Regions from separate parts of the Tardiphaga sp. 839_C3_N1_4 genome, predicted to be linked through region 2. Evidence: predicted binding sites of a transcription regulator. Region 2 holds the regulator's gene; each other region holds the start of a gene.
The links. The regulator PhoB, encoded in region 2, activates phosphate uptake and scavenging genes when phosphate is short. The targets are predictions, from matches to a motif close to TGTCATNNANCTGTCAT.

Region 1 (7,790 bases), 930 kb from region 2:
GTTGTCCTCGATCGTACGAACGTCGGACGTCAGGATGGCATTCGATAATTTGGCCGCGAGATGCTCGTGTCCTTTTTCCAGCTCGGCCAGATCGCCCAGCAACTTGCGAACCCCGACATCCGTCGCCTGCTCGGCCGCTTTGGCGTAAAAGCGCTCGGCCTCGAACTCCATCCGCTCGGCCTCCTTGCGGATGGTGTCGAGCGACAGGTTACGCGTAAGCCAGATTGGTCGGCGGCGGATGAAGCCCTTAACGTCTTCGCGCCGGATCGGCGGAAGGTTCGGTCCGAAGCGCTCCTCATACATCTGCAACAGCAGATGCCGATGGCCCTTTTCCTCTTCGGCCATCTCGCTGAAGACTTTCGCGGAATCGGGATAGCGCTCTGCCAGATCCTCGGCGAAGCTGAGATAGATCCGGCTGTCCTCTTCCTCGCTGGAGATCGCAACCGCCAGCACCTCGCGTTCGGTAAGCTCCGAAAACGCCTTCATATCAACGCCTTACATAATTTAGAATTATTCTAATTTATATAGGAGCTGCTTTGCATTTGTCAAAGAGCTTTGCGCCTGCGCGGCGCTGAACCTGTCGCTGGTCGGGAAGCAATAGCGGCGACGAGAAGGACCGCGACGAAACGATCGTGCGTGCTCCGGAGCTCGCCCCGGCATTCGCACCGACCCCAACGCGCAGATGCTGCGGATCAGCGGCCGTCTGCAGGTGCTCTCGCTCACGAACGCGATAAGGTCGACCCGGTGCTACGACGTCGATGCATGGCCTACACCATCGACAGCGCGCCAACCTGAACGGCATACCTTTCCGCTTCCGTGCGTCACCGACCTCCGCTAGTTTGCCCGCAATAAATATGGGCTACCAAGGCCGATTCAGGGAGAAAAGCGGAATGCACGGACTTTCAGTTCTTCGCGGTGTGGCGAGCGCATCGTTTATCGGAGCGCTGCTGTTGGCGACCCCGGAGGCCATCGCACAAACCGCGAACTATCCAAACCGGGCGATCACGCTGGTGCTCCCTTTCGCCGCCGGCAGCGGCACCGACACCACGACGCGCCTGATCGCCAAGGAGCTCGGCACCGCGCTGAACGCCAACACTGTGATTGACAACAAGGCCGGTGCCAATGGCTCGATCGCCGCCAGCTTCGTCGCCCGCGCCCCCGCCGACGGCTACACGCTGTTCGTCACGACCAACACGACGCATTCGGCCAATCCTTTTCTGCTCAAGACCATGAGCTATGATCCGATCAAGGATTTTACGCCGATCGCGCGCACCGGCGACCTGCCCTTCATGCTGGTGATCAATCCTGAGATTCCCGCCAACTCCGTGGAAGAGCTGATCGCGCTCGCCAAGAAAGAGCCGGGCAAGTACTCCTACGCATCGGGCAGTTCGTCGGCGATCGTCTCGGGCGCGACCTTTGCCCGCCTAGCCAAACTCGATCTCCTGCACGTGCCTTACAAGAGCTCACCACCCGCGCTCACCGATGTCATCGCCGGCCGCGTCAGCATGATGTTCGTCGACGTGCCGACCGGCTTGCCGCACGTCAACGCCAAGGCGCTGAAGTCGCTCGCGGTGACCACGAAATATCGCTCCAAACTGCTGCCCGATCTGCCGACAATGGACGAGGCCGGCGTGAAGGGCTTCGACATCACCTCCTGGCAGGGCTATCTCGGCCCGGCCAACATGCCGAAGGACATCGTCGTCAAGCTCAACGCCGAAATCCGCAAGATCGTCGAACGCCCCGAAATCCAGAAAGACCTCGCCAACCGTGGCATGGAAGCCTTCTCCGGCACGCCGGAAGAATTCGACGCCTTCCTGAAGGACCAGCTCAAGGTGTGGGAAAAGCTGATCACGAATGCGGGGATCGAGAAGCAGTAGAGAAGCAGCCCCGTTTGTCGTCTCCGCCCCTGCCTTTGGCGTGCGAGGCGGAGACGATGGCGGAGAGGCTGTGACCCAACCCGCAGCCGCGGCGACCCCATGCCGCAGCTCTTTCCCCTACTGTCACCCAGTCGTCATGAAATTGTCAGCGCAGCGTAACGCCCGCGCCCCAGAACACGCCGCATGGTCACCACAAAGGAGACAACCATGCGCAGCACATTCCTCTGCTCCGTCGCTTCCCTCGTCATGCTTTCTTCCGCAGCCTTTGCGCAGTCGGAAGGCGAATTCCCAGCCAAGCTCGCCGGCCATGCCGTGCTGCCGGCCACGTCGACCATCGACGCGCCCGCGGACGCGCCGAACGACCTGAAGACCTCGGGCAAATACACCACCGGCAAGCGCGTCGACGCGCTCGGCACCGTGATGGGCAAGTCCTATGAGCGCGCCACCGGCATCTCGCTGCCGATGAAGGGCCAGCCGCTGCAGGGCCATTCCGGCATCAAGGTGATGCCCGACGGTTCGTTCTGGGTGCTGACCGACAATGGCGCTGGCTCGCGCTACAATTCGGCCGACTACATGATCTATCTCAATCACCACAAGATCGATTGGAAGAACGGCAAGGTCGAGCGTCAGGCCACCGTGTTCCTGCACGATCCCGACAAGAAGGTGCCGTTCCGCATCGTCCATGAAGACACCGCCAAGCGCTACCTGACCGGCGCCGATGTCGACACGGAAGGCTTCCAGATCGTCGGCGACAATTTCTGGATCGGCGAAGAATTCGGCCCCTACATCATCAAGGCTGACAAGACCGGCAAGGTGCTGGCCGTGTTCGACACCGTCGCCGACGGCAAGCCGGTGCGTTCGCCGGATCATTGGTCGGTGCAGTCGCCGGGCGCGCCGGGCGCCACCTATACCACCGTCAACCTGCGCCGCTCCAAGGGCTATGAAGGCTTCGCCTCCTCGAAGGATGGCAAGTTCCTCTACGGTCTGCTCGAAGGCCCGATCTGGGATGCCGAGAAGAAGGACTGGGAAAAGGTCGACGGCAAGGAAGCTTCGCGCATCCTGGAATTCGACGTCGCCAACGAGAAGTTCACCGGTCGCTACTGGCAGTACGTGTTCGAACAGAACGGCAATGCCATCGGCGACTTCAACATGATCACCGCCGACAACGGCCTGATTATCGAGCGCGACAACGGCGAAGGCACCAAGGACAAGGCCTGCGCCGACGGCAAGCGCGGTGAAGACTGCTTCCCCGACCTCGCCAAGTTCAAGAAGGTCTACAAGATCGAACTGAACGACGCCAATGTCGGCAAGCCCGTTCGCAAGATCGGCTTCATCGACCTGATGAAGATCCAGGACCCGAACAAGCTGGCCCGCAAGCCGCTCAATGATGGTGTGCTGACCTTCCCGTTCTTCACCATCGAGAACGTCGATCAGGTCGATGCGACGCACATCATCGTCGGCAACGACAACAACCTGCCGTTCTCGTCCAGCCGCGATCCGAACAAGGCCGACGACAACGAGTTCGTGCTGCTCGAGGTCGCCGACTTCCTCAAGGCGAAGTAAGCAACGCGAGCAGGCACTCGCCTGAAACGACGAAAGCCCTCCCGCAAGGGAGGGCTTTTTGCGTTCGAGCTTGATCTACTTTCCTCTCCCACAAGAGGAGAGGGGAAGAAGTGCCTCTACGCAGCACGCACCTTGGTCAGGAACTCGTCCACTGCCGTCCGCAACATGCCGGACTGGGTATCGAGCTCCCTGGCATTCGACAACACCTGCGAGGCCGCCGTCCCGGTCGCTTCCGCTGCGCTGCTGACGCCCCCAATATGTTCGCTGATTTCACTGGAGCCCGCCGCGACCGACTGAATGTTGCGCGCGATTTCCCGCGTGGCCTCGCCCTGTTCCTGGACGGCCGTGGAGATGCTGGTGGTGATCTCGCTCATCTGCGCGATCGTGCCGGTAATGGCGCTGATCGAAAGCACGGCTTCGCTGGTGGACGCCTGCATGGCGGCAACCTGGGCGGAGATCTCTTCGGTGGCCTTGGCGGTCTGGCTCGCCAATGCCTTCACTTCAGAAGCGACGACCGCAAAGCCGCGGCCGGATTCGCCGGCGCGCGCCGCTTCGATGGTCGCATTCAGCGCGAGCAGGTTGGTCTGGGAGGCGATGCTGTGGATCAACTGAACCACTTCGCCAATCTTCTCCGCGCCGCTGGACAGGAGTTGAACGGTCGCATTGGTGCGTTCCGCATCGCCGACTGCCTTGCTGGCAATTTGGCTCGACTGCGAGACCTGCCGCAAGACTTCGCTGACCGAAGCCGACAATTCCTCGGCGGCGGCTGCAACCGTGCTGACATTGTCAGACGACCGCTCCGACGCGGCGCCGACCGTCGATGCCCGCGAACTCGCATCGCTGGCGGTTGCCGTCATGGATTGCGCGGTGGTCTGCATTCCTGCCGCCGCGGTCGATACCGAGCGGACAATTCCGTTGACGCTGCGTTCGAAGTCATCGGCGATGCTCTCCATGGCCGAACGCCGCTCGGCAGACGCGCGCGCCTGCGACTCGGCCTCGATCTTGTCGAGCCCGCGAATCCGGACGGCATTGTCCTTGAAGACCTGGACGGTCGATGCCATCGCACCGATCTCATCGCCGCGCCCGGTCCCGGGAATGTCGTCTTCAAGCGCTCCATCGGCTAGCGTGCGCATCCGCGCACCGAGCTGACCGAGCGGGCGGCTGATGCTGCGACCGATCATCCAGGCGATGCCGCCCGCGACCGCACCAATGGCAAGGATCGCCAAACCGAGCGCCCAGACGATCGGCTTCAACCTGGCGTCGAGATCTTCCAGATAGGCTCCGGCGCCCACATACATGTTCCATCCGGGGATCGCAGCGGCATAGGCAACCTTGCGCAGCGGCTCCGTCTGGCCAGGTTTGACGTAGTCATAAAACATCGTGTGCTCGCCTTTAGCAGCAACACTGTCGCGCCACTCGCGACCGATCGCCTTGCCATTGGTCACCACATCGAGGCGGTTCTGACCGATCTGCTTGGCATCCGGCGACAACACCGTCACGCCGTCCATCATGGAGCCAAACAGGTAGCCCGCGCCGTTGTCGTAGGTCATCGTATTTGCACGACGACCGAATTCAGCCATCGCGGCTTCCTTGGTGAGCTGGCCGGCGTCGACTTGCTTTTGCAGTCCGATCGCCACGCTGCGCGCGGCATCGACGAAGTGGCGAAGCTCCTCGATCCTTGAGGTCATCATCTCGCGCTGAACGAAATATCCCGCGAGAACGCCGGACGCGCACAGACCAAGCAACATGACACCCACCAGAATACCTAGCTTGGGCGTGATCGTCAGATTACTTATCTTCACAATGAGTTCTCCAAAAAAGGTCGCGGGGGCAAATACCAATTGAGGAGAAGAATACCGAACAGACCTTTTTTTGTTCTTTACAAACCAAACCCGCAAATCATCGAGCCTGTGATACTTGATGATGAGCAACGATTGCAGCGCTACAAGAGCTCGCTCTCCGCGAGAGAAGAGGAAAGGCCCTACGCTGCGCGAACCTTCGCGAGGAATTCATCCACCGCCTTGCGCAGGATGCTGGATTGGCCGTCCAGCTCCTTCGCATTCGACAGCACCATGCCTGCCGCCTGCCCCGTTGCTTCCGCCGCTGCGCTGACGCCGCCGATATGAGCGCTGACCTCGCTCGAGCCAGCGGCAACCGACTGGATGTTGCGCGCGATCTCCTGCGTGGCCGACCCCTGCTCTTCCACGGCCGACGAGATCGTCGTGGTGATCTGGCTCATCTGCGCGATCGTACCGGTGATGGCGTTGATCGAGTTGACAGCCTCCTGCGTCGACGCCTGCATCGCTGCAACCTGCGCCGAGATTTCCTCGGTGGCCTTGGCCGTCTGGCTCGCCAGTGCCTTCACTTCCGACGCGACGACCGCAAAGCCACGGCCGGATTCACCTGCACGTGCCGCTTCAATGGTCGCGTTGAGCGCAAGCAGATTGGTCTGCGAGGCGATGTTGTGGATCAGCTGCACGACCTCGCCGATCTTCTCAGCGCCGCTGGAGAGCTGCTGCACCGTCGCATTGGTGCGCTCCGCATCGCCCACTGCCTTGCTGGCGATGTCGCTCGACGCCGCCACCTGACGCAGCACTTCGCTGACCGATGCCGATAGTTCTTCAGCCGCGGCGGCAACCGTGCTCACATTGTCAGATGAGCGCGCCGATGCCGCACCGACCGTCGATGCGCGCGAGCTCGCGTCGCTGGCCGTCGCCGTCATCGACTGCGCGGTGCTCTGCATACCGGCCGCAGCGGTGGAGACGGAACGCACGATGCCGTTGACGCTGCGCTCGAAATCATCGGCGAGGCTCTCCATCGCCGCACGGCGTTCGGCAGCAGCACGGGCCTGGGATTCCACCTCGATCTTGTCCAGCCCGCGAATGCGCACCGCATTGTCCTTGAACACCTGAACCGTTGCGGCCATGGCGCCGATCTCGTCGCCCCGATCGACGTCGGGGATCGCTTCATCCAGCGCACCATCGGCGAGACCGCGCATGCGCGCGCCAAGCCGGCGAAGCGGAATGGTGATGCTGCGGCCAATCATCCAGGCAAGCGCGCCGAGAATAACAATGACCGCGAGTGCCGCGATCATCACGGTGCGCGCACTCTCCCAGAGCTGTACCTGCAAGTCGTCGATATAGACGCCGGTGCCGATGACCCAGCCCCAGGGCTCGAAACCGACGACATAAGAGAGCTTCGGCTGCGGTGCGTCCTTGCCGGGCTTGGGCCACAGATAGTCGACGAAGCCAGCCTTCTGCTTCTTCACGACATCGGCGAATTCGACAAACAGCCGCTTGCCGTTCGGATCCTTGTTGCCGGAGAGATCGCTACCGTTCATCTCGGGCTTGATCGGATGCATCACCATGCGCGGCTGCAGGTCGTTGATCCAGAAGTAATCGCCATTGCCGTAGCGCAGTTTGCCGATACGCGCCGCTGCGGTCTTGCGCGCGGCCTCGTCCGACACGCCGCTACGCTGAATCGTCGCGTATTCTTCCTGCGCGATGCCGAGCGCCAGCTCCGTAAGATGGGTCAATTCGCTCTGGCGCTGCTGCTTGAGGGAGTCGCCGAGGGTGTTCAGCTGCATCCAGGCCAGCCCGGCGAGGCCAAGAAAGCTCAAGCCAATGATGCTGTAGAGGCGAAGGCCGATCGAAATTTTCAAACGATTCATGGGAAGTATCCCTGTAAGGCGCGCTGAAATAAGCGAGTCACCATCGCAGGGTGTAGTTTCGAGTTCGTGAAGTGGTGTGTAGTTCCGTTTTTGCAACCGCGGTTACAGGTTACCTCGAATGCGCTAAAAGTCCCGCCACAGGTAGCTATGCACCTATATGAACTATCATTGTGCAGATTTTAATTTGGTGGTGCAGCGATACGACGCAGCGGCCGAAGCTCAATCGTTCAGGCAAGTCCCAGCCTGGTAGCTCCCCGAGCACAGCGAAGCCGCGCTCGGGGAAGGATTTGACTCAGGCCGCCCTCACCTTGGTGAGGAAGTCGTCGACCGCGGTACGCAGCATGCCGGACTGGCTCTCGAGCTCCCGTGCATTCGACAGCACCTGCGATGCAGCCGAACCGGTTGCTTCGGCTGCGCTGCTGACGCCGCCGATATGATTGCTGATCTCGTTCGCACCGGCCGATACCGACTGAATGTTGCGCGCGATTTCCTGCGTCGCCGTGCCTTGCTGCTCCACCGCCACAGAGATCGTGTTGGTGATCTGGCTCATCTGCGCGATGGTGCCGGTGATGGCGCCGATCGATGCAACGGCCTCGCTGGTCGATGCCTGCATGGCGGCAACCTGCGCCGAGATTTCCTCAGTGGCCTTGGCGGTCTGGCTGGCCAGCGCCTTCACCTCC
Region 2 (7,790 bases):
GCGCCGGCACTCCGCAAGAACGAACTGGCGCAATTCGCGCTGCGCTCGCCGGAGATCATCACCGCCTTGCGCGAGTCCATCGCCACCACCGAGCCGCGCCGCGCGACTTATCTCGATCATGTTCCGGTCGATCGCTGGATGGAATTGATGATCACGCCGGTGCCGGTTCCGACCGCCTTTGGCGGCACCGACACCTGCATGCTGATGACATTCCATGACCAGACGCCGCTGCGCCGTGTCGAGGAAATGCGTGCCGACTTCGTCGCCAATGCCAGCCACGAGCTGCGCACGCCGCTGGCGGCGCTGTCCGGCTTCATCGACACGTTGCAGGGACCGGCCAAGGACGACGCCAAGGCGCGCGAGCGCTTTCTCGGCATCATGCATGCGCAGGCGACCCGCATGGCACGGCTGATCGACGATCTGCTGTCGCTGTCGCGCGTCGAGCTGTCGGCGCATGTGCGGCCGGATACGCTGGTGGATATTCTCCCCATTATCCGTCAGGTCGGCGACGGGCTGGAGCCGCTCGCCAATGAGCGCAACGTCAGGATCGAAATGGCGCTGCCGGATACGCCGGTGTCCATCGCTGGCGATCGCGAGGAATTGCTGAGGTTGTTCGAGAACCTGATCGAGAACGCGCTGAAATACGGCGCATCCGGCGGCAAGGTCGACGTATCGCTGACCACGGAGTCGACTGCGGAAGGTGTGCCGGAAATTCGCGTCGCCGTGCGGGACTATGGCCCGGGCATCGCCCCCGAGCATCTGCCGCGCCTGACTGAACGTTTCTACCGGGTCGATGTCGGCGACAGCCGCGCACAGGGCGGTACGGGCCTCGGCCTTTCGCTGGTGAAGCACATCCTGAACCGGCATCGCGGCCGGCTGCTGATCGAAAGCGTGCCGAAGAACGGCGCGACTTTTACCGCCGCCTTTCCGCAGGTGAAGACGCTGCCGGGGCCTCCCGCCTCCGCGGCGTCCTGACGCCCTAAACTCCCCTCGTTCTCCTGCGCCCATAGCGACCGCCCTCGGGCGGTCGGGCAGCGCTGCGCTTCGCTCACACAGTCAAAAAAGCCGTGGTGGATGGTGCGGCATTGCGTCCGATCACCCTCAATATCGTACCCGCCGCTGTCATACGCGCGCATGCGCGCGAGGCCGGATTCCGCCTGCTGAAACATATTGTTAACCCCTGTGACGGCGGATTTTGACGGCCTGGGATGACCCTTATGGCAGGGCATTTTCGCTGTCATTTGCACGGTAAAATTATCCGCGGAGGCAGAAAAACAAAGCATTTACAGATGCTTGGTGTCGTCATCCAAGTGTCACGGAACTATCATAAAAGCACAATCGACCACCCCTAAACGGGCGGCGTGAGCACAACTGGCGCATCCGGCGCGGTCGCTCACGAGATTGGAGACATCCCATGAAATTCCTCAAAGCGATCGTCGCTGCCGGCCTCGTTGCCGCCTCGACCTCGGCATTTGCCGCCGACATCACGGGTGCCGGCGCAACCTTCCCGTTCCCGGTCTATTCGAAGTGGGCCGACGCCTACAAGAAAGAGACTGGCAATGGTTTGAACTACCAGTCGATCGGTTCGGGCGCCGGCATCAAGCAGATCCAGGCCAAGACTGTGACCTTCGGCGCCACCGACGCGCCGCTCAAGGCTGAGCAGCTCGAGAAGGACGGCCTGGTTCAGTGGCCGATGGTGATGGGCGCGATCGTTCCCGTCGTGCATCTCGAAGGCATCGCCTCGGGCGAGCTCGTTCTCTCCGGCGAAGTGCTCGGCGACATCTATCTCGGCAAGGTCACCAAGTGGGACGACGCTGCCATCGCCAAGCTGAACCCGAAGCTGAAGCTGCCCTCGGCCGCCATCACCGTCGTTCGTCGTTCGGACGGTTCGGGCACCACCTTCAACTTCACCGACTATCTGTCGAAGGCCTCGGCTGACTGGAAGACCAAGGTCGGCACCGGTACCGCCGTCGAGTGGCCGGTTGGCGTTGGCGCCAAGGGCAACGAAGGCGTCGCGGGCAACGTAGGCCAGACCAAGAATGCCATCGGTTATGTTGAATATGCTTACGCCAAGCAGAACAAGCTGACCTATACCGGCATGGTCAACAAGGCTGGCAAGACCGTGCAGCCGACCGTCGCGGCCTTCCAGGCTGCTGCGTCGAACGCCGATTGGGCCAAGGCTCCTGGCTACTACGTGATCCTCACCGACCAGCCGGGCGAAACCTCGTGGCCGATCACTGCTGCGACCTTCATCCTGATGCACAAGGCTCCGACCGACAAGGCAGCCTCGGCTGAAGCGATCAAGTTCTTCAAGTGGTCGTTCGAGAAGGGCGCCAAGATGGCTGAAGAGCTCGATTACATTCCGATGCCGGAACCCGTCGTCAAGCTGATCGAAAAGACCTGGTCGGCTGACATCAAGAGCTGATCTGGTGTGTGGGCGGAGGAGAGGGGCATCTCTCCTCCGTCTGCTGCAGGGCTGAATTTCTTTCTTCTTCTCTTCTGACTTCGCGCCCTGACAAGCCCCTCCAGGGCAATGCGTTTTGGGGTATTGTAACAATTACAGGGGACTGGCGTGGCAGACATGGCCGTACAGAGCTCTTCGATGGACGCTGCCGGACCTTATGATCGTGCGAAGGCTTTGAATGCCTTCAAGACCGGGGACCAGGCGTTCTACTGGATCACCCGCATTTCGGCTCTGTCCGTTCTGTTTATCCTCGGCGGCATCATTCTGTCGCTCATCGTTGGTGCGTGGCCGGCGCTTCGAGAATTCGGCTTCTCGTTCCTGACGACGCAGCGCTGGGCCCCGTCGGCTGATCCGCCGGTCCTCGGTGCACTCGGTCCGATCTACGGCACGCTGATCACCTCGGTGATCGCGATGGCGATCGCCATCCCGGTCGGCATCGGCATCGCGATCTTCCTCACCGAACTGTGCCCGAACTGGCTGCGCCGCCCGATCGGCATGGCGGTCGAGCTTCTCGCCGGTATTCCCTCGATCATCTACGGCATGTGGGGCTTCTTCGTGCTCGGCCCGTTCCTCGCCAACCACGTGCAGCCGTTCATGATCAGCGCCTTCGAAGGCGTCCCGGTCCTTGGCGTGATCTTCGCCGGCCCGCCGTCCTATCTCTCGCTGTTCAACGCGTCGCTGATCCTCGCCATCATGGTGCTGCCCTTCATCACCTCGATCTCGGTTGACGTGTTCAAGACGGTGCCGCCGGTGCTCAAGGAAGCCGCTTACGGCGTCGGCTGCACCACCTGGGAAGTCGTCCGCAACGTCGTCATCCCCTATACCCGTGTTGGTGTGATCGGTGGCGTCATGCTGGCGCTCGGCCGTGCGCTCGGCGAAACGATGGCGGTGACCTTCATCATCGGCAACTCGTTCCGTATCACGGGCTCGATCTTCGGCCCGGGCACCACGATCTCGGCAGCGATCGCCAGCGAGTTCGCGGAGAGCGACGGTCTGCATCAATCGGGTCTGATCCTGCTCGGTCTCCTGCTGTTCGTGCTGACATTCTTCGTGCTCTCGGCAGCGCGTCTGATGCTGCTGCGTCTGGAAAAGAAGGCGGGCAACTAATATGAACCCGATTTACGCTTCACGCCGTCGCAACGACATGATCATCCGTGGGCTCTGCATGGGTGCCGCTCTCTTTGGCGTCACCTGGCTCGCGCTGATCCTGTTCACGCTGTTCTACAACGGTATCGCCGGCATCAGCCTGCAGATCTTCACCCAGAACACGCCGCCGCCCGGCTCCATGGAAGGCGGCCTGCTCAATGCCATCGTCGGTTCGATCATCATGACCGTCATCGGCGTCGGCATCGGCGCGCCGCTCGGCCTGTTTGCCGGCACCTATCTCGCGGAATACGGCAAGCACGACAAACTTACCTCGGTGATCCGCTTCATCAACGACGTGTTGCTGTCGGCCCCGTCCATCATCATCGGCCTGTTCGTTTATGGTGCGGTGGTGGTTCCGATGGGCGGCTTCTCGGCTCTCGCCGGTTCGCTTGCGCTCGCCGTGATCGTGATCCCCGTCGTGGTTCGCACCACTGAAGACATGCTTGGTCTCGTGCCGAACCCGCTGCGCGAAGCGGCCTCGGCGCTCGGCCTGCCGCGCTCCCTGGTCATCAAGCGGATCGCCTATCGTGCAGCCCGCGCCGGTCTCATCACCGGCGTGCTGCTGGCGACCGCACGTGTTGCCGGTGAAACGGCGCCGCTGCTGTTCACCGCGCTGAGCAACCAGTTCTTCAGCCTCGATCTCACCAAGACGATGGCCAACCTGCCGGTGACCATCAACAACTTCGTGCAGAGCCCCTACGAGTACTGGAAGCAGCTCGCCTGGAGCGGTGCCCTGATCATCACCTTGACCGTACTTGCCCTTAACATTGGCGCGCGCATTCTCGGCGCCGAGAGGACAGCAAAATGAGTGAGCTTTCTGTGTCGTCTGGCGTTCCTTCCGTCTCGATGCCGCCGCCGTCGGCCCTGCAGGGCGAGACCCGTCCCAAGGTCACCGTGCGCGACCTGAACTTCTACTATGGCGAACACCACGCCCTGAAGAAGATCAACCTGACGCTGATGGCGAACCGGGTGACTGCGTTCATCGGCCCGTCGGGCTGCGGCAAGTCCACGCTGCTGCGTATCTTCAACCGCATGTATGACCTGTATCCCGGCCAGCGCGCCGAAGGTCAGCTCATGCTCGACAACCAGAACATTCTGGATCCAAAGCTGGATCTCAACCTGCTGCGCGCCCGCGTCGGCATGGTGTTCCAGAAGCCGACCCCGTTCCCGATGACGATCTATGAAAACATCGCCTTCGGTATCCGCCTCTACGAGAAGATCTCCAAGTCGGAGATGGACGTGCGCGTCGAGAGGGCGCTGCGCGGCGGTGCACTCTGGAACGAAGTCAAGGACAAGCTCAACGCGTCGGGCCTCAGCCTGTCGGGTGGTCAGCAGCAGCGTCTGTGCATCGCGCGCACCATCGCGGTGCGGCCGGAAGTGATCCTGTTCGACGAGCCGTGCTCGGCGCTGGACCCGATCTCGACCGCGAAGATCGAGGAGCTGATCGACGAGTTGAAGGATCAGTACACGATCGCGATCGTGACCCATAACATGCAGCAAGCCGCCCGCGTCTCCGACAGCACGGCCTTCATGTATCTCGGCGAGTTGATCGAATTCGATCAGACCAACAAGATCTTCACGTCGCCGACCGATCGCCGCACCCAGGATTACATCACCGGCCGCTTCGGCTGACGCGACATACTCGCGGGAGGAATTTGAGATGGCTTTTGAACATACCACCAAGGCTTTCGACGACGATCTGCAGGAGCTGACCCGTCTCGTCGCCGAGATGGGTGGCCTCGCGGAACGGCAGATCGTCGAATCCGTCGACGCGCTGATCCGCCGGGACGTCGCGCTCGGTGCGCGCGTCGTCGCCACCGACGCCGAGATCGACCAGTTGCAGCGCACGATCGAAGAGCGCGCCGTGCTGACCATCGCCAAGCGCCAGCCGATGGCTGTCGATTTGCGCGAGATCGTCGGCGCGCTGCGCGTCGCCACCGATCTGGAACGCATCGGCGATCTCTCCAAGAATATCGGCAAGCGCGTCAATGCACTCGACAGCGACTTCCATCCGCTGAAGCTCATCCGCGGCCTCGAACACATGACCGACCTCGTGACCACCCAGGTCAAGGCCGTGCTCGACGCCTATGCCGCACACGATCTGCCCGCTGCGATGACGGTGTGGAAGGGCGACGAGGAAATCGACGCGATCTGCACCTCGCTGTTCCGCGAACTCCTGACCTATATGATGGAAGACCCGCGTAACATCTCGTTCTGTATCCACCTGATGTTCTGCGCCAAGAACATCGAGCGGATTGGTGACCACGCCACCAACATTGCGGAAACCGTGTTCTACATGATCGAGGGTCAGCAGATCCTCGACAAGCGCCCGAAGGGCGACATGACCACATTCGCGAATACGCCGACGGTCTGAAGCGTGATCCGGAAAAGCGGAAGCCAGTCTTCCGCAAGGATCATGACCTAAAGGCTTTTCGGACGTCACTGAGGATATTGACCATATGGCTGTGAATGCACGCATTCTGGTGGTGGAGGACGAGGAAGCCCTCACGACGCTTCTTCGCTACAACCTCGACGCCGAAGGCTATGATGTTGAAACCGTCGCGCGCGGCGACGATGCCGATACCCGTTTGAAGGAGCGGGTGCCGGATCTCGTGGTGCTCGACTGGATGCTGCCGGGCCTGTCCGGCATCGAACTGTGCCGCCGTCTGCGCGCACGGCCTGAAACCAAGGCATTGCCGATCATCATGCTGACGGCGCGGGGCGAAGAGAGCGAGCGCGTTCGCGGTCTCGCCACCGGTGCCGACGATTACATCGTCAAGCCGTTCTCCGTGCCGGAGCTCCTGGCCCGCGTGAAGGGCCTGCTCCGTCGTGCAGCTCCCGAGCGTCTCGCCACCGTCTTGGCGTTTGGCGACATCGAACTCGACCGTGACAAGCGCCGCGTCGTGCGGTCCAGCCGCCCGATCGATCTCGGTCCGACCGAATATCGCCTGCTGGAGTTCTTCCTGGAACATCCGGGCCGGGTGTTCAGCCGTGAGCAGTTGCTCGACAGCGTCTGGGGCCGCGACATCTATATCGACGAGCGCACCGTCGACGTGCATATCGGCCGCCTGCGCAAGCTGCTCAATCCCGCCGGTGAGCCCGATCCAATCCGCACCGTGCGCGGCGCCGGCTATGCGCTGGACGATCGCTTCGACAAGGCGGCGGAGTAATACTCCGCTATCGACAGTTATTCTCGTCATGGCCGGGCTTGTCCCGGCCATCCACGTCTTTGTGTTCGGCCAAGACGTGGATACCCGGCATTCGCCGGGCATGACGGCGGAGAGGTCTCCGCTCACAATTCCCCCAAAACGAAAAATGCCCGGCTCATCACCGGGCATTTTCATTTGGTTTAGATGCTTTCCAGCTCAGCGCGTCGGCTTTGGGACCGCGCGGCGGCGGTCGCTGGCCGGCTGATAGGCGATACGCGAGTGATGCGCGCAATAGGGGGCGCCGGCCAGGGCCTTGCCGCCGCAGAAATAGAAGTCCGCGCTCGACGGATCGCCGATCGGCCAATGGCAGGTGGCTTCGTTGAGTTCGACCAGCGACAGGCGTTGGCTGATCGGCACGATGTTGTCATAGGCGATCGGGTCGGGCTCGGCCTCGATCTCGTAATTATGGGCCAGCGCGGTATTGCCGCGCGCCATCGGGCGGGCGACGCGTACCATCTGCTGCGCCGGGCGCGCCTTGCGCTGCCGCGGAGCTGCCGAGGAGGGGCTCTTGGCACGACCGGACAGGCCAAGGCGGTGAACCTTGCCGATCACGGCGTTGCGGGTCACGTTACCGAGTTCCGCAGCGATCTGGCTGGCGGAAAGGCCGCCTTCCCAGAGTTTCTTCAACTGTTCGACGCGATCGTCGGTCCATGTCATTACCGTCATCGCCGTTTTCCCTTCGTGAGCGCCGGCCTGACCGGGCAGCGCTGCGAGTTGAGACTTCAAAAATCCCTGCGGTCAGAATCCTTTAGCGCTCACCGGGCGCGAATTTCGCGTCCGGCTGTTACGCCGCACTGGATGTGTCAAAAGGATCTACCGCCGCACGAGATGTCGTATCCGACGAGGCAAAAGCTACAATATGCCGTGACTCGCGCGCAAGAGTCGGGCATGCCGCGTCCACATGCTTCTGCAAGTAAAGCTGCAAAATCGGCTTTTTCTGCGACTCCGTGTGACTCGAAAGCCGCAGTGCG
Region 3 (7,790 bases), 2.0 Mb from region 2:
GACGCTGCGAGTTCGGTCGATGCGGTGCATCGCATCTCCACCGCCATCGACGCGATCCGCCCGGTGTTTGCCAATGTGAATGGCGCAGTCGCCGAGCAGAACGCGACGACCAGCGAGATGTCGCACAATGCCACCACCGCCTCGCAGTTCATCGTCTCGGTCGGCGACAGCGCCGCGGAAATCGATAGCGCTGCGAAGGAAGCGGCTGCCCATGGCGAGCATGTCGCGCAGGCCGGCCAGGCCGTGACGATGTTTGCCTCACGGCTGAAGTCCCGCTGCGCGGTACTGCTGAAACAGAGCGAGCGCGAAGACGAGCGCCGACGCGAAAAGCTGCCATGTCACCTCAATGTCGATCTTCAGGCGCGCGGCGGCCAGATCCGCGCACCGGTCTATGAAATCTCGATGGACGGGATCCTCATCGGCGGACCAGACGCGAACCGGCTTCCGTTGCACGACATCGTTGCTGCTGAACTCAGCGAGGTCGGCCCCTGCCGCCTCCGCATTGCCGAACATTCCCCCGCCGGCGCACAGGCACTGTTCGTCGCGCCCGACAACCATCTCATCAGCCGGATCGAAGACCGGCTATGGGCTATTCATGACGAAAACACCGAATTCGTCACCCGCGCCATTGATGCCGGCGCCGCGCTCAACAAGATCTTTGCCGACGGTATTGCATCCGGCGCTATCAGCATCGACGACATGTTCGACGACAACTACGTCGAAATCCCTGGCTCCAGTCCGGTGCAGTACCGGACAAAGATTCTCGGCTGGGCCGACCGCGCACTCCCCGAATTCCAGGATGCATTTCTCGCCAAGGACAGCCGCATGGCGTTCTGCGCCATGATCGACCGCAACGGCTATCTACCGGTACATAACAGCATCTATTCCAAGCCGCAGCGCCCGGGTGATGTCGCCTGGAATACGGCCAACTGCCGCAACCGCCGCATCTTCAACGATCCGGCTGGATTGGCCGCCGGTCGCAATACACGTTCCTACCTGATCCAGAGTTATGCCCGCGACATGGGCAACGGTCAGACCGTGATGATGCGCGAGATAGACGTGCCTGTGCGCATACAGGGACGCCATTGGGGCGGCTTCCGCACGGCGTACAAATTATGATTTGGGTTTGTAAACGGCGCTGCGCTGCCACCTGAGACCTGGCGCAGCGCCGCCTATTCCGTCTGCGAGTGGGCTAGCAGCCGAAACTGCCAAGGCGTCCTAGCCGCCGCTCGTTCGGCCCTCCGCATTGTCATCTCCGCCGTATGAACCGCCGCCATATCCATATGGCGCGCTGTATCCATATGAACCGGGGCCGGCCCCAAATCCGCGATAGACCGTTACGGGGGCGCTTCCCTCATACCGCGCGTGAGAGGACATGATCCGTCGATGCTTGCTGGCAGCGCTATGCCCGTCTTTGGCCTGCGCGGTCGAGCTCGAAGTGCCGGCGATCAGTAAAGCGGCGCCCAACAGAATGAATTTATTCATCACATTTTTCCTTGGTCAACGAGCCCCGCGACCTCAGATGCGCACGCTTGGCTCTCAAGGTAGCGCCAATCACGCGTAGTTGAATTTCGGCTTGCGGTACCCCGTCCTGCATGGACAGCGGCGGCGAGACCCATTGGAGCCATTTGCCCATTCGCTCCGGGCATGGGGGGCCGTGTCACACCGCTGACATTTGCATCGGTCCATAACCGTGGACCCATTCGATACAAGCGGAGCTGCCATGACCGAACATTCCCTCGACGACGCGCAAGCAATCCACGACCGCATTCGTGCAGAGATGCTGGACGGCTTCGACGAAGAACTCGAGCTCGAGATCGATGACGATCGTCTCGACGCCCTGACCAACGAAATGTCCGACCACAGCCCGGCGGAGACCATCGAGCGACGCCTCTATTTCAAGGAACTGTTCCGCCTGCAGGGCGAGTTGGTGAAGTTGCAGAGCTGGGTGCAGCAGAACAAGCTCAAGGTCGTGGTGATCTTCGAGGGTCGCGATTCCGCTGGCAAGGGCGGCGTCATCAAGCGCATCACCCAGCGGCTCAATCCGCGCGTCTGCCGCGTTGCCGCACTCCCCGCGCCGAATGAGCGCGAGCGCACCCAGTGGTACTTCCAGCGTTACGTCTCGCACCTCCCCGCCGGCGGTGAGATCGTGCTGTTCGATCGCAGTTGGTACAACCGCGCCGGCGTCGAGCGCGTGATGGGTTTCTGCACCGAGGATGACGTGGAGGAATTCTTCCGCTCGGTGCCGGAATTCGAACGCATGCTGGTGCGCTCGGGCATCATCCTGATCAAATACTGGTTCTCGATCACAGACGAAGCGCAGCACTTGCGCTTCTCGATGCGTATCGCCGACCCGCTCAAACAGTGGAAGCTCAGCCCTATGGATGTCGAGGCGCGCACCCGGTGGGAGCAATACACCAAGGCCAAGGAAGCGATGCTCGAGCATACGCATATTCCGGAAGCCCCGTGGCATGTGGTGCAGGCCGTCGACAAGAAGAAGGCGCGCCTGAACTGCATCGCGCATCTGCTCGAACAGGTTCCCTATCAGGAGGTCGAGCATCCGCCCGTGGTCCTGCCTGCACGCGTGCGCAATCCCGACTATCACCGCACGCCGGTGCCAGCTGAAATGTATGTGCCGGAGCGGTACTAGCCCCACAGCCGGCAGATGGCGTGCCGTTTTTCCGGCAGGCCGAGCCTAACGCAACCGCAATATTCTTTTGAATAAAAGTCATCCGACGCCCAAGAAGAGGGCGTCGGATAATGTCGCGCAGATTTTACCGCGATTTATCCGATAGACACGCTCGCACGACATACAAACCAATGTATAGTCCTGCTGCATCTTATTGCTGCTTTTGAAATGATGACCGTACGCCTATAGTACCGTCGTTGGTCGATGACGAACCATTCGCCATTGCATCATCGAGTCGAGCAATCGGGGGTCTCACTGTGGCAAATCTCAATATCAACGGCGAGCAGAAGTCCTTCGACGCGCCTGACGACATGCCCCTGCTCTGGGTGTTGCGCGACATTCTCGGCATGACCGGCACGAAATTCGGCTGCGGCGTTGCGCTATGCGGAGCATGCACCGTGCATGTCGACGGCAAGGCCGTGCGCTCCTATCTGCTGCCGGTCAGTGCGGTGAGCGGACGCGCCATCACCACAATCGAAGGTGTCGGCGCCACACCGGTCGGCGCCAAGGTGCAGAAAGCCTGGCTCGATCTCGAAGTCATTCAATGCGGCTACTGCCAATCCGGACAGATCATGTCAGCGGCGGCGCTCCTCGCTTCTACGCCGACCCCCGACGATTCCGACATCGATGCCGCCATGGCCGGAAATATCTGTCGCTGCGGCACCTATGTCCGGGTGCGTGAAGCCATCAAGCATGCTGCCTCCGAACGGCAAACCTAGGAGTCGGCCATGAAAATTGCAGACAACATGCTTGTTGCGGCCAGTCCTGCAAACAAGCCTTCTGGCCTGTCACGGCGCAATTTGCTCGCTGGCGCCTTTGCCGGCGGCTTTATGTTCGCCTTCCAGCTTCCGGTCCGCGCGGCCAATGAGCCGACGCAACCTCCCGATACGACGGAGGGCAAATTCGCCCCCAACGCGTTCATCCGCATCGACACTACCGGCAAGACGACACTGGTGATGCCGCAAGTCGAGATGGGGCAAGGCATCTATACCGCCATCGCTATGATCCTCGCCGAAGAGCTCGACGCCGACTATGCGCAGATCACGCTGCAACATGCGCCGCCCAGCGACAAGCTCTACGGCAATCCAATTTTCATCATCCAGGCGACCGGCGGATCGACTTCGGTGCGCGCATTCTGGAAACCGCTGCGCAATGCCGGTGCAACCGCGCGTGCGATGCTGGTGCAAGCCGCAGCCGAACAGTGGCAGGTCGAACCTGCGAGCTGCACGGCGTCGAATGGGCAAGTGATGCATACGGCCAGCGGGCGCAAACTGTCCTATGGCGAGTTGTGCGACGCCGCCGGCAAACTCACACCGCCGAAGGACGTCGCGCTCAAGGACCCGAAAGACTTCTCGGTGATCGGCAAGCCGCTGAAGCGCTTCGACACACCGGACAAGGTCAACGGCAAGACGATCTACGGTATCGACGCGATGGTGCCGGGCATGACATTCGCGACGCTGGCACAGTGCCCGGTGTTCGGCGGCAAACTCGCCAAGGTCGATGACCGCGCGGCGAAGAAGATTCCGGGCGTGCGGCAGATCGTGGTGCTCGACGACCTCGTGGCCGTGGTCGGCGACCACATGTGGGCCGCCAAGTCTGGGCTCGAAGCACTCGACATCACCTGGGACGAAGGGCCCAACGCGAAGATCAGTTCGAAGGACATCTGGGCGCATTTGCGCACGGCCAGCGAGACGGACGGCGTAATCGCCAAATCCGTCGGCGACATCGCTAAGGGTCTCGCGACCGGCGAACGGATCGACGCGTCCTACGAGATGCCGTTCCTTGCGCACGCGACCATGGAGCCCTTGAATTGCACGGTGCACTTCAAGGGTGATTCCTGCGAGGTCTGGACGGGCACGCAGATCATGTCGCGGGTGCAATCCGAAGCCGCCAAGGCCGCGGGCCTGCCGATCGACAAGGTCACAGTAAATCAGCACATGATTGGCGGCGGCTTCGGCCGCAGGCTTGAGCCCGACATGGTCGTGGCGGCGGTGCGCATCGCCAAACAGGTCAATGGACCGGTCAAGGTGGTGTGGACCCGCGAAGAGGACATCCAGCACGACATTTATCGCCCCGTCTATCGCGACAACATTTCGGCGACACTGTCCAACGGCAAAGTGGTCGGCTTCAAGTACAAGATCGCAGGCTCGGCCGTGATCGCGCGTTGGCTGCCGCCTGCGTTCCAGAAGGGCATCGACATCGACGCCATCGATAGTGCTGCGGACCAGCCCTACGACTTCCCGCATTTCCAGTGTGAATATGTCCGTGTCGAACCGCCGGCGGTGCCGACGGGCTTCTGGCGCGGCGTCGGCCCGAACAACAACGTGTTCGCGATCGAGAGCTTCATGGATGAGCTCGCTCGCAAGGCTGGCAAGGATCCCGTCGCGTTCCGGCGTGAATTGCTCGGCAAGGCGCCGCGGATGCTGGCGGCCCTCAATCTCGCGGCGGAGAAGGCCAACTGGGGTCAGCCGCTGCCAGCGCGCGTCGGACGCGGCGTGAGCATACAGCCCACCTTCGATACTTCGATCGCGACTGTGGTCGAAGCGGAGGTGGATTCTCAGGGCGAGATCCGTCTGCGTCAGGTCAACGTGGCGATCGACACCGGCATCGCTGTCAATCCCGACACCATCGTGGCGCAGATCGAAGGCGGCATCGTGTTCGGCCTCACCGCCGCGCTCTATGGCGACATCACCATCGAGAAGGGACGTGTGCAGCAGTCCAATTTCCACGACTATCGCATGCTTCGGATCGACCAGATGCCGAAAATCAATGTCCACCTCATCAAGAGCGGCGAAGCGCCCGGCGGCATAGGCGAGTGCGGCGTGATCGGTGGCCCGCCGGCACTGCGCAATGCGATCTATGCCGCGACTGGCGTTGCGTTGCGCAGGATGCCGATCGACCGTGATGCGATCGCCGAGAGGAAGAAGTCATGACGCCCGCCGCACGTCGCATTCTCGGCAGCGTCATTGTGATCGGTGTCGTGGCTGCAGCCGGCGCTGCGCTCTATGTGCGCGGCCCCGGACCGATGGCCTTCTCGGGTGGGCCGAAGGTAGCGCTGGCCGACTACAAGGGCGCCAATCCGACCGGCGTTCCCGCCAACATGACCAGCGCCAGCCCGATCGAGCGCGGTGAATATCTCGCGCGTGCGGCGGATTGCATGGTCTGCCACACTGCGCCCGGCGGCAAGGAATATGCCGGCGGCTTCGCATTCAAACTGCCGTTTGGCACGCTGTATTCGACCAACATCACACCGGACGAAGAGACAGGCATCGGCAACTACACCGACCAGCAGTTTCTCGACGCCGTTCGAAGCGGCAAGCGCCACGACGGCGCCCGGCTCTATCCGGCAATGCCCTATACGTCCTACACCTATATGACCGATGCGGACACGCTCGCGGTCAAGGCCTATCTGTTCAGCCTCGCACCGGTGCGCGCAGCGCCGCCTGAGAATACGCTGGCCTTTCCGTTCAATCAGCGCTGGGCAATGACATTCTGGTCGGCGCTTTTCAATCCCGATACGCGCTTCGAACCCGATACGTCGCAAAGCCCGGAATGGAACAGGGGCGCCTATCTCGTCGAGGCGGTGGCGCATTGCGGCGAATGCCACACGCCGCGCAATCTCGGCTTCGCGCTCGACAACCGTAAGAAATTCGCTGGCGCCCTGACCGCCGGATGGCGGGCCTTCAATATCACCTCGGACAAGACGACAGGCCTTGGCAGCTGGAGCGACGACGATGTCGTTTCCTATCTGTCGATCGGGCATGCCAAGGGTCACGGCACCGCGTCGGGGCCGATGGGCGAAGCGGTGGACCACAGTTTCAGCAAGATGGCGCCGACGGATATCAAGGCGATGGTCGCATTCCTGCGCACGGTGCCGGCGGTGCCCTCACCTGATCTGCCCGCGAAACTCGCGCCACCCGCACCGCCCTCGCATAGGGACGGCATGACGGCGAACGCGCTTGGCAAGACGGTCTTCCAGGGCGCCTGCGTGAGCTGCCATGGCTGGACAGGCGAGAGCGCACTCTCGCCCATGGCCACGCTGACTGGCGCGTGGGCCGTTAACGATCCTGGCGCGACGAACGTGGCGCAGATCGTGATCTCCGGCACCAAGCGGCATACGCCGCAAGGCGCGCTGTCGATGCCAGCCTTCGGCAAGAGCCATTCAGATACGGAGATCGCGGCTGTCGCGAATTACGTGACCGCGCGCTTCGGCAGCAAGGGATCGCAGATCACGGCAAGCGACGTCGCGGATTTACGCAAGCAGACGGAGCAGTAGGCCGAACTAGTTCAGCCAGAACTCGGGCACGGCCTGCGACAGCCGGCCACCGAGCCGCACCGGCGCGATGCGTGAGGCGAGGCCGGTCTTGTCATCGGTTTCGACCGCAACGCCCGACAAGGTCGCAGGGCCGAAGGCGGGCTCGAAACGGCCGGAGGGAATGCCGGTCGTGAAGCGTCTGACAGGCTCTTCTTTCTGCATACCGATCACGGAATCATAGTCGCCGGTCATGCCGGCATCGGTCATGTAGGCGGTGCCGCCTGCGAGGATCTGATGATCAGCGGTCGGCACATGCGTATGCGTGCCGACGACGAGGCTCACGCGGCCATCGCAGAAGTAGCCCATACCCTGCTTTTCGCTTGAGGCTTCGCCGTGGAAATCCACCACGATGGCGTCCGCGGCTTCAACCAGCGGACAAGCATCGATTTCCTTGCCGACAGCGCTGAACGGATCGTTGAGTGGCTCCATGAAGACACGCCCCATGGCGTTGATCACCAGCGCACGCGCACCGTTCTTGGCGTCGATCAGCGCAGCACCGCGGCCCGGCGTATGGCGTGGGAAATTCAACGGACGGATCAGGCGCGGCGCGCGTTCGATGAACACCAGCGCCTCTTTCTGATTCCAGGCGTGATTGCCGAGGGTCACCGCATCGGCGCCGGCGTCGACAAGATCATTATAGATCGTCTCGGTGATACCGAAGCCGCCGGCGGCGTTCTCGCCATTAATGATGACAAGATCGAGCTTCCAGTCGCGGATCAGGCCGGGCAGTTTTTCGAGGATCACCACGCGGCCGGTTTTGCCGACCACGTCGCCGATGAAGAGAAT
Region 4 (7,790 bases), 3.1 Mb from region 2:
ATGAAGGCCTCAAGCTTCTTCTTGTCCTCCGACGAGATCCAGCGCGCCAGCGAGAATTCCGAGACTTCAAAACTCACGGGCAACTGATATTCCGCATCGAGCCGCGCCTTCAGCACGTCGAGCTGCAGCGGGCCGACGACACCGACCAAAGCCGGCGCGCCGTCGCGCGGGCGGAACACCTGGACGACGCCCTCTTCCGACATCTGCTGCAAAGCTTCCTTCAGCTTCTTCGCCTTCATCGCATCGCCGAGACGCACACGTCTCACGATTTCAGGCGCGAAGGACGGCACGCCGATGAAGGTGATGTCCTCGCCATCGGTCAGCGTGTCGCCGATCCGCAGCGTGCCGTGATTGGGAATGCCGACCACGTCGCCGGCATAGGCCTCGTCTGCAATGGCGCGGTCCTGGGCGAAGAAGAACTGCGGCGACGACAACGACATGTTCTTGCCGGTGCGCACCAGCTTGGCTTTCATGCCGCGCGTGAGCTTGCCGGAGCACAGCCGCGCAAACGCAATGCGATCGCGATGGTTGGGATCCATGTTCGCCTGGATCTTGAACACGAAGGCAGACATCCGGAGCTCGTCGGCCTCGACCTTGCGCAAATTAGATTCCTGCGCGCGCGGCGATGGCGCAAACCGTCCGAGACCTTCGAGCAGATCGCCGACGCCGAAATTGCGCAGCGCACTGCCGAAATAGACCGGCGTCATATGGCCCTCGCGGAACGACTGCAGATCGAACGGTTTCGAGGCTTCCTTCACCAGCGACAGTTCTTCGGTGATCTCGTTGACATCGAGATTGGCATTGCGCCCGGCGAGATCGGCAATCGCAATCTTCTCGGCTGCGCCGGTCTTGGCGCCGCCGCCCTCTAACAGGCGGATGCCACCGGTCTCGATATCATAAGTGCCCATGAAATCGCGGCCGCGGCCGACCGGCCAGTTGATCGGCGTGGTGTCGAGCGCCAGCGTCTTCTCGATCTCGTCCAGGAGATCGAACACATCGCGGCTCTCGCGGTCCATCTTGTTGACGAAGGTGATGATCGGGATGTCGCGGAGACGACAAACCTCGATCAGCTTCAGCGTCCGCGCCTCGATGCCCTTCGCGGCGTCGATCACCATCACGGCAGAGTCGACCGCGGTGAGCGTGCGATAGGTGTCCTCCGAGAAGTCTTCATGGCCCGGCGTGTCGAGCAGGTTGAAGACGTGGCCCTGGAATTCGAAGGTCATCACCGAGGTGACGACGGAGATGCCGCGGTCGCGCTCGATCTTCATCCAGTCAGAACGCGTGTTGCGGCGCTCGCCCTTGGCCTTGACCTGGCCGGCGAGATTGATGGCGCCGCCGAACAGCAGCAGCTTTTCGGTCAGCGTGGTCTTGCCGGCGTCAGGATGCGAGATGATCGCGAAAGTGCGGCGGCGGGCGACCTCAGTGGCAAGCGGGGAACGCGCGGCTGAGTCGGCGGAAAGGGCGATATCGGACATAAACGTGCCTGTGGCAGGGAAAACGGGCGCAATCAAGGGATTTTGGGCGGGAAACTGGCCGAAGTGGCGACCATCGGCCGCGTTGCGATCCGGCTGCGTGGGTCCCATATAACCCCTGCGAGGACGACCTCCAAATCATCATCATCCGGCAAAGGGAAACCTTTGCTTGCAGGGACGGCCCTGTACTTTCATCAGGAGGCCGTTCCATGGCTTGGTTGTTGCTGTTCATCGCGGGTTTGCTCGAAGTCGGCTGGGCCGTCGGGCTCAAATATACCGAAGGCTTCACCCGCCTCGTCCCCTCCGTCCTTACCTTGATCAGCATGACTGCGTCCGTCGGCATGCTCGCACTCGCCCTCAAGGAACTGCCGATGGGAACCGCCTATGCGGTGTGGACCGGCATCGGCGCGGTCGGCACCGCAGCGCTGGGCATGTACCTGTTCGGCGACCCAGCGACGGTGGCGCGGATCACCTGTATCGGGCTGATCGTGGCGGGCATTGCCGGGCTGAAGCTGGTGTCATGACCTGCGTCAGATAAAGCTCAGATGCAGCAGCTTCACGATCCACCAGGTCGCGGCGGCGACGATCGCCGCGGCCGGGATCGTGATCACCCAGGCATAGACGATCGAACTCGCCACGTTCCAGCGCACCGCTGACACACGACGTGCAGCACCGACGCCGACGATCGCGCCGGTGATGGTGTGGGTCGTGGAGACTGGCACGCCGAGGAATGTCGCTGCGAATAGCGTCGCCGCGCCGCCGGTTTCCGCGCAGAAGCCCTGCATCGGCGTGAGTTTGGTGATGCGCAGGCCCATGGTGCGGACGATGCGCCAGCCGCCCATCAGCGTGCCCAGGGCCATCGCCGCCTGACACGACAGCACGACCCAGAACGGCACCGAGAACTCGGTGCCGAGGTGGCCCTGCGAGTACAGCAGCACCGCGATGATGCCCATGGTTTTCTGCGCGTCGTTGCCGCCATGGCCGAGCGAATAGAGCGAGGCCGAGACGAACTGCAGAATGCGGAAGGCGCGGTCCACGGCGAAGGGTGTCGAGCGCACCGAGGCCCATGACACGATGGCCACCAGCACCAGCGCTAGCAGGAATCCCACCAGCGGCGACAGCACGATCGCCAGCAGCGCCTTGGACAGTCCGGTCCACAAGGCTGCCGAGAGTCCTGCCTTGGCGACGCCTGCCCCGAGCAAGCCACCAATCAGCGCATGCGACGAGCTCGAGGGAATGCCGAGGCCCCAGGTGATCACGTTCCAGACGATGGCGCCCATCAGGGCCGCAAAGATCACGGCGGGATCGATGACGCTCGGCTCGATGATCCCGGTGCCGATGGTGTTGGCGACATGCAGGCCGAACACCAGGAAGGCGATGAAGTTGAAGAATGCCGCCCACAGCACCGCATATTGCGGCCGCAGCACGCGCGTCGAGACGATCGTCGCGATCGAATTGGCAGCGTCATGCAGGCCGTTGAGAAAGTCGAACAGCAATGCGATGGCGATGAGGCCGATCAGCACCGGAAAGGCGAGCGTGGCGTCCACCTGATGGCCCTGCCTTATACTTGTTCGATGACGATGCTGTTGATCTCGTTCGCGACGTCGTCGAAGCGGTCGGCCACCTTTTCAAGGTGCTTGTAGATCTCGGCGCCGACCACGAAATCCATGGTGTTGGCGTCGCGATGCTTGAGAAAGAGCTCCTTGAGCCCGATGTCGTGCAGATCGTCGACGCGGCCTTCGAGCTTGCCGACTTCCTCGGTGATCGCGGTGAGCAGGCCGACATTGTCGCCGATGGCGCTCATCAGCGGCACGGCGCGACCGACAAGGTTGGCACACTCCACCAGCAGCGTGCCGATTTCGCGCATCGGCGGTTCGAACTGGCGCACCTCGAACAGCATCACGGCCTTGGCCGTCTGCTGCATCTGGTCGATGGAGTCGTCCATCGCGGTGATCAGGTTCTTAATGTCGACGCGGTCGAACGGCGTGATGAAAGTGCGGCGAACGGCGGTCAGCACCTCGCGGGTGATGGCGTCGGCGTCGTTCTCGAACTGGTTGACGCGCTGGCAGTAGACCGGCGTCTCGTCGCCGCCTTCCAGCATCCCCGCAAGCGCCTTGGAGCCCTCGACCACGGTCACTGAATGGCGGGCGAACAGGTCGAAAAACCTTTCCTCCCGGGGCAGAAAGGACCGGAACCAGCGCAGCATCATCTCATCCAACTGTCAGGAAAACGCAGCGACCGGACCGCCAGATGGCGGACATGGTCCCGCGGGGCCACCGCCGGGCGGCCCTGTGTCACACGGATGTCATAAAGCATTTCCGGTCAAGGCGGGCAATCGCGCACCTTTTAGACCCGGTCATCCACCGCTTTATGACAGCCTGCTTTTCCTGAGGCAGTGCCTGGATTTAGAGCGACCGCTTGAAGTAATGCGCGATTTCGCCAATCACGCCGCGGCGGAAGGTCAGCACGCAGACCACGAAGATCACGCCCTGGATCACCGTCACCCACTGGCCGAAGCCGGCGAGATATTGCTGCATGGCGATGATCACGAAGGCGCCCACCACCGGCCCGAACAGCGTGCCGAGACCGCCGACGAGAGTGATCAGCACGATTTCACCGGACATGCTCCAGTGCACGTCGGTGAGCGAGGCGTTCTGTGCCACGAACACCTTCAGCGCGCCGGCGAAGCCCGCCAGCGTGCCGGACAGGATATAGGCCAGGAGCTTATACTGGTCGGTCTTGTAGCCGAGCGACACCGCGCGCGGCTCGTTCTCGCGAATGGCCTTCAACACTTCGCCGAACGGCGAGTTGATAGCGCGGTAGATGATCAGGAAGCCCAGCGTGAAGCCGGCCAGGATCACGTAATACAGCGTGATCGGCTTCGAGAGATTGAACAGGCCGAACAGGATGCCCTGCGGAATGCCCTGGATACCGTCTTCACCATGGGTGAATGGCGTCTGCAGATAGACGAAGTACAGGAGCTGCGACAGCGCTAGCGTGATCATCGCGAAGTAAATGCCCTGACGACGAATGGCGATCAGGCCGGTGACGACGCTGAGCGCAGCGGCGGCGACGACACCGACGACGATGCCGAGTTCGGGCGTCAGGCCCCACACTTTCAGCGCATGCGCCGTGCAGTAGCCGGCGGTGCCCAGGAACATCGCGTGGCCGAAGGACAGCAGACCACCATAGCCGATCAGGAGGTTGAACGCACAGGCGAGTAGCGCGAAGCAGAGCGCCTGCATCACGAAGAACGGATAGACGCCGGTGAGCGGTACGACCAGCAACAGCGCGGTCATGATCGCAAAGGCGACCATCTCGTCTTTGACGGTGCGACGGGGTGACGGAATGGCGTTTTCAGTGATCGTTGTCATATCAGGCAGCCCGTCCCGTCAGTCCGGAAGGTTTCACAAGGAGCACCAGCACCATCAGCACGAAGACGACGGTGTTGGAGGCCTCGGGGTAAAAATACTTGGTCAGACCCTCAATGATTCCGAGGGCGAAACCGGTGATGATGGAGCCCATGATCGAACCCATGCCGCCGATCACAACGACCGCGAACACGACGATGATCAGGTCCGCGCCCATCAGCGGGCGCACCTGGTTGATCGGCGCCGACAACACGCCGGCGAGTGCCGCTAGACCGACGCCAAGACCGTAGGTCAGCGTGATCATCAGCGGCACGTTGATGCCGAAGGCGCGGACCAGCGTCGGGTTTTCGGTGGCAGCGCGCAGGTAGGCGCCGAGCCGCGTACGCTCGATCAGGAACCAGGTCGCGATACAAACCACCAGCGAGAAGATAACGACCCAGCCGCGATAGATCGGCAGGAACATGAAGCCGAGATTCATGCCGCCCTTCAGCGCATCCGGGATCGCGTAAGGCAGGCCCGACGAGCCGAAATAATTCTGGAACACGCCCTGGATGATCAGCGCCAGACCGAAAGTCAACAGCAGGCCATAGAGATGGTCGAGATTGGCGATCCATTTCAGCATGGTGCGTTCCATCACCATGCCGAACAGGCCGACCGCCAGCGGCGCTAGGATCAGCGCCGGCCAGTAGCCGATGCCGGCCAGATTGAGCAGAAAGTATGCCGCAAACGCGCCCATCATATAGACGGCGCCATGGGCGAAATTGATGATGTTCAGCATGCCGAAGATCACGGCGAGGCCGAGACTTAACAGCGCATAGAACGAGCCGTTGATGAGTCCGACCAGCAATTGCGCAGACAGGGCCTGTAGATTGATCGACATGTTGTTCTCAACTTTTATCGCAGGAAAGTCTTGGCCCGGCAGCGCGGCGCCGCCGGGCCAACGATCTTATTTCTTCAGCAGCGCGCAGGTGCTCTTCTCGATCGGTGTAAACGCCTGATCGGCTGGCACTGTACCGGCGAGCTTGTAGAAATCCCACGGCGCCTTCGATTCCGACGGCTTCTTCACTTCGAACAGATAGCCCGGGTGAATCTTGCGGCCATTGGCTTCGATCTTGCCCTGCCCGAACAGCGGATCGTCGGTCGGCAATTCCTTCATCTTGGCAACGATCTTCGCGCCATCATGCGGATTGCTGCCGAGCGCTTCCAGCGCCTTGAAGTAGTGGATCAGGCCCGCATACACGCCCGCCTGCACCATCGACGGCGGAGCGCCATTCTTCATGCGCGCCGCGAACTTCTTGGAGAAGTCGCGGGTCTTGTCGTTCAGGTCCCAGTAGAAAGTCTCGGTGAAGCTCAGTCCCTGCGCGGTTTCGAGACCGATCGCCTTGACGTCCGTGATAAACAGCAGCAATGCCGCGAGCTTCTGACCGCCCTTGGAGATGCCGAATTCAGCCGCCTGCTTGATCGAGTTTGTGGTGTCGCCGCCGGCATTGGCCAGGCCGATGACCTTGGCCTTCGACGACTGCGCCTGCAGCAGGAAGGAGGAGAAGTCCGCGGTGTTGAGCGGATGCTTGACGCCGCCGACCACCTTGCCGCCCGAGGATTTGACGACTTCCGAGGTATCGCGCTCAAGCGCTGCACCGAAGGCATAATCGGCAGTGAGGAAGAACCAGCTGTCGCCGCCGGCCTTGACCATCGCCTGCCCGGTCGAATGGGCGAGCATGTAGGTGTCGTAGGTCCAGTGCACGGTGTTCGGCGAACACTGCGCATTGGTAAGATCCGACGTCGCGGCGCCCGAATTGATGTAGACGCCGTTCTTCTCCTTGACGATGTTGTTCACCGCCAGTGCCACGCCGGAATTCGGCACGTCGACGATGGTGTCGACCTTGTCGACGTCGAACCACTGCCGCGCGATGTTGGAGCCGATATCCGGCTTGTTCTGGTGATCGCCGGAAATGATGTCGATCTTCCAGCCCTTGGCCATCAGACCGGAGTCCTCTGCCGCCATCTGCGCAGCCAGGGTTGAGCCCGGGCCGCCGAGATCGGCATAGAGACCGGACTGATCGCTGAGTGCGCCGATCTTGACGGTTTTGTCCTGCGCCATGGCGATGCCTGCCATGGCCAGCGAAAGCGCCGTGCCGAGAAGTGCGATTGAAATCTTGTTTTTCATGACTTCCTCTCAATGATTTGGACGACGGGCTTCTAAATTAGGTCTTCTTCAAAAGCGGACAAGCGCTCTTGTCGAGTGGCGTGAAGGCCTGATCGGCAGGGATCGTCGCCACCAGCTTGTAGTAGTCCCAGGGTCCCTTCGACTCCTCGGGCTTCTTGACCTCGAACAGATAGGCCGGGTGCAGCTTGCGGCCGTTCGGCTGAATGGTGCCCTTGCCGAAGATGATGTCGTCGGTCGGGGTCGCCTTCATCTTGTCGACGATCTTCAACCCGTCATGGGAGTTGCCGCCCATCGCATCCAGCGTCTTGAAGTAATGGATCAGCGACGAATACACGCCGGCCTGCACGGTGGTCGGCATGGCCTTGTTCTTCATGCGCTCCTGGAAGCGCTTGGAGAACGACCGCGTGCCGTCATTGAGGTCCCAGTAGAAGGTCTCGGTGAAGCTCAGTCCCTGCGCAACCGGCAGACCCAGGGCATGGACGTCCGAAATGAACATCAGCAGGCCAGCGAGTTTCTGGCCCCCCTTGATGATGCCGAATTCGGAGGCCTGCTTGATCGAGTTGATGGTGTCGCCACCGGCATTCGCCAGGCCGATGACCTTCGCCTTCGAGGTCTGCGCCTGCAACAGGAACGACGAGAAGTCCGCGGTGTTCAGCGGCGGCCGCACGCTGCCCAGCACCTTGCCGCCCATGGCGTTCACGGCGTTGGTAGTGTCGCGCTCAAGCGCCGTGCCGAAAGCATAATCCGCGGTCAGGAAGAACCAGGTATCGCCGCCGCTCT

Region 1: a site for PhoB is predicted at 1,999-2,015, ahead of AB8A38_RS13035 (esterase-like activity of phytase family protein). Genes of this name have one in related genera too.
Region 3: a site for PhoB is predicted at 1,659-1,675, ahead of ppk2 (polyphosphate kinase 2). Genes of this name have one in related genera too.
Region 4: a site for PhoB is predicted at 3,681-3,697, ahead of AB8A38_RS03010 (DUF47 domain-containing protein). Genes of this name have one in related genera too.

Annotation. Positions count from the first base shown of each region.
Region 1 is NZ_JBPWQD010000001.1:2,718,264-2,726,053, forward strand. It holds gene mbfA (iron exporter MbfA) at 1-486, opposite strand, end outside; gene AB8A38_RS13030 (Bug family tripartite tricarboxylate transporter substrate binding protein) at 891-1,877, shown strand; gene AB8A38_RS13035 (esterase-like activity of phytase family protein) at 2,085-3,440, shown strand; gene AB8A38_RS13040 (methyl-accepting chemotaxis protein) at 3,557-5,242, opposite strand; gene AB8A38_RS13045 (cache domain-containing protein) at 5,422-7,110, opposite strand; gene AB8A38_RS13050 (methyl-accepting chemotaxis protein) at 7,403-7,790, opposite strand, start outside.
Region 2 is NZ_JBPWQD010000001.1:3,646,055-3,653,844, reverse strand. It holds gene AB8A38_RS17525 (ATP-binding protein) at 1-975, shown strand, start outside; gene pstS (phosphate ABC transporter substrate-binding protein PstS) at 1,415-2,425, shown strand; gene pstC (phosphate ABC transporter permease subunit PstC) at 2,573-3,571, shown strand; gene pstA (phosphate ABC transporter permease PstA) at 3,573-4,418, shown strand; gene pstB (phosphate ABC transporter ATP-binding protein PstB) at 4,415-5,242, shown strand; gene phoU (phosphate signaling complex protein PhoU) at 5,271-5,984, shown strand; gene phoB (phosphate regulon transcriptional regulator PhoB) at 6,076-6,780, shown strand; gene AB8A38_RS17490 (GcrA family cell cycle regulator) at 6,976-7,485, opposite strand.
Region 3 is NZ_JBPWQD010000001.1:5,616,948-5,624,737, reverse strand. It holds gene AB8A38_RS26935 (methyl-accepting chemotaxis protein) at 1-1,119, shown strand, start outside; gene ppk2 (polyphosphate kinase 2) at 1,724-2,650, shown strand; gene AB8A38_RS26925 ((2Fe-2S)-binding protein) at 2,947-3,408, shown strand; gene AB8A38_RS26920 (molybdopterin cofactor-binding domain-containing protein) at 3,418-5,622, shown strand; gene AB8A38_RS26915 (c-type cytochrome) at 5,619-6,965, shown strand; gene AB8A38_RS26910 (TIGR00282 family metallophosphoesterase) at 6,972-7,790, opposite strand, start outside.
Region 4 is NZ_JBPWQD010000001.1:559,170-566,959, reverse strand. It holds gene AB8A38_RS03025 (peptide chain release factor 3) at 1-1,475, opposite strand, end outside; gene sugE (quaternary ammonium compound efflux SMR transporter SugE) at 1,682-1,996, shown strand; gene AB8A38_RS03015 (inorganic phosphate transporter) at 2,003-3,019, opposite strand; gene AB8A38_RS03010 (DUF47 domain-containing protein) at 3,034-3,678, opposite strand; gene AB8A38_RS03005 (branched-chain amino acid ABC transporter permease) at 3,878-4,846, opposite strand; gene AB8A38_RS03000 (branched-chain amino acid ABC transporter permease) at 4,848-5,723, opposite strand; gene AB8A38_RS02995 (ABC transporter substrate-binding protein) at 5,790-7,010, opposite strand; gene AB8A38_RS02990 (ABC transporter substrate-binding protein) at 7,048-7,790, opposite strand, start outside.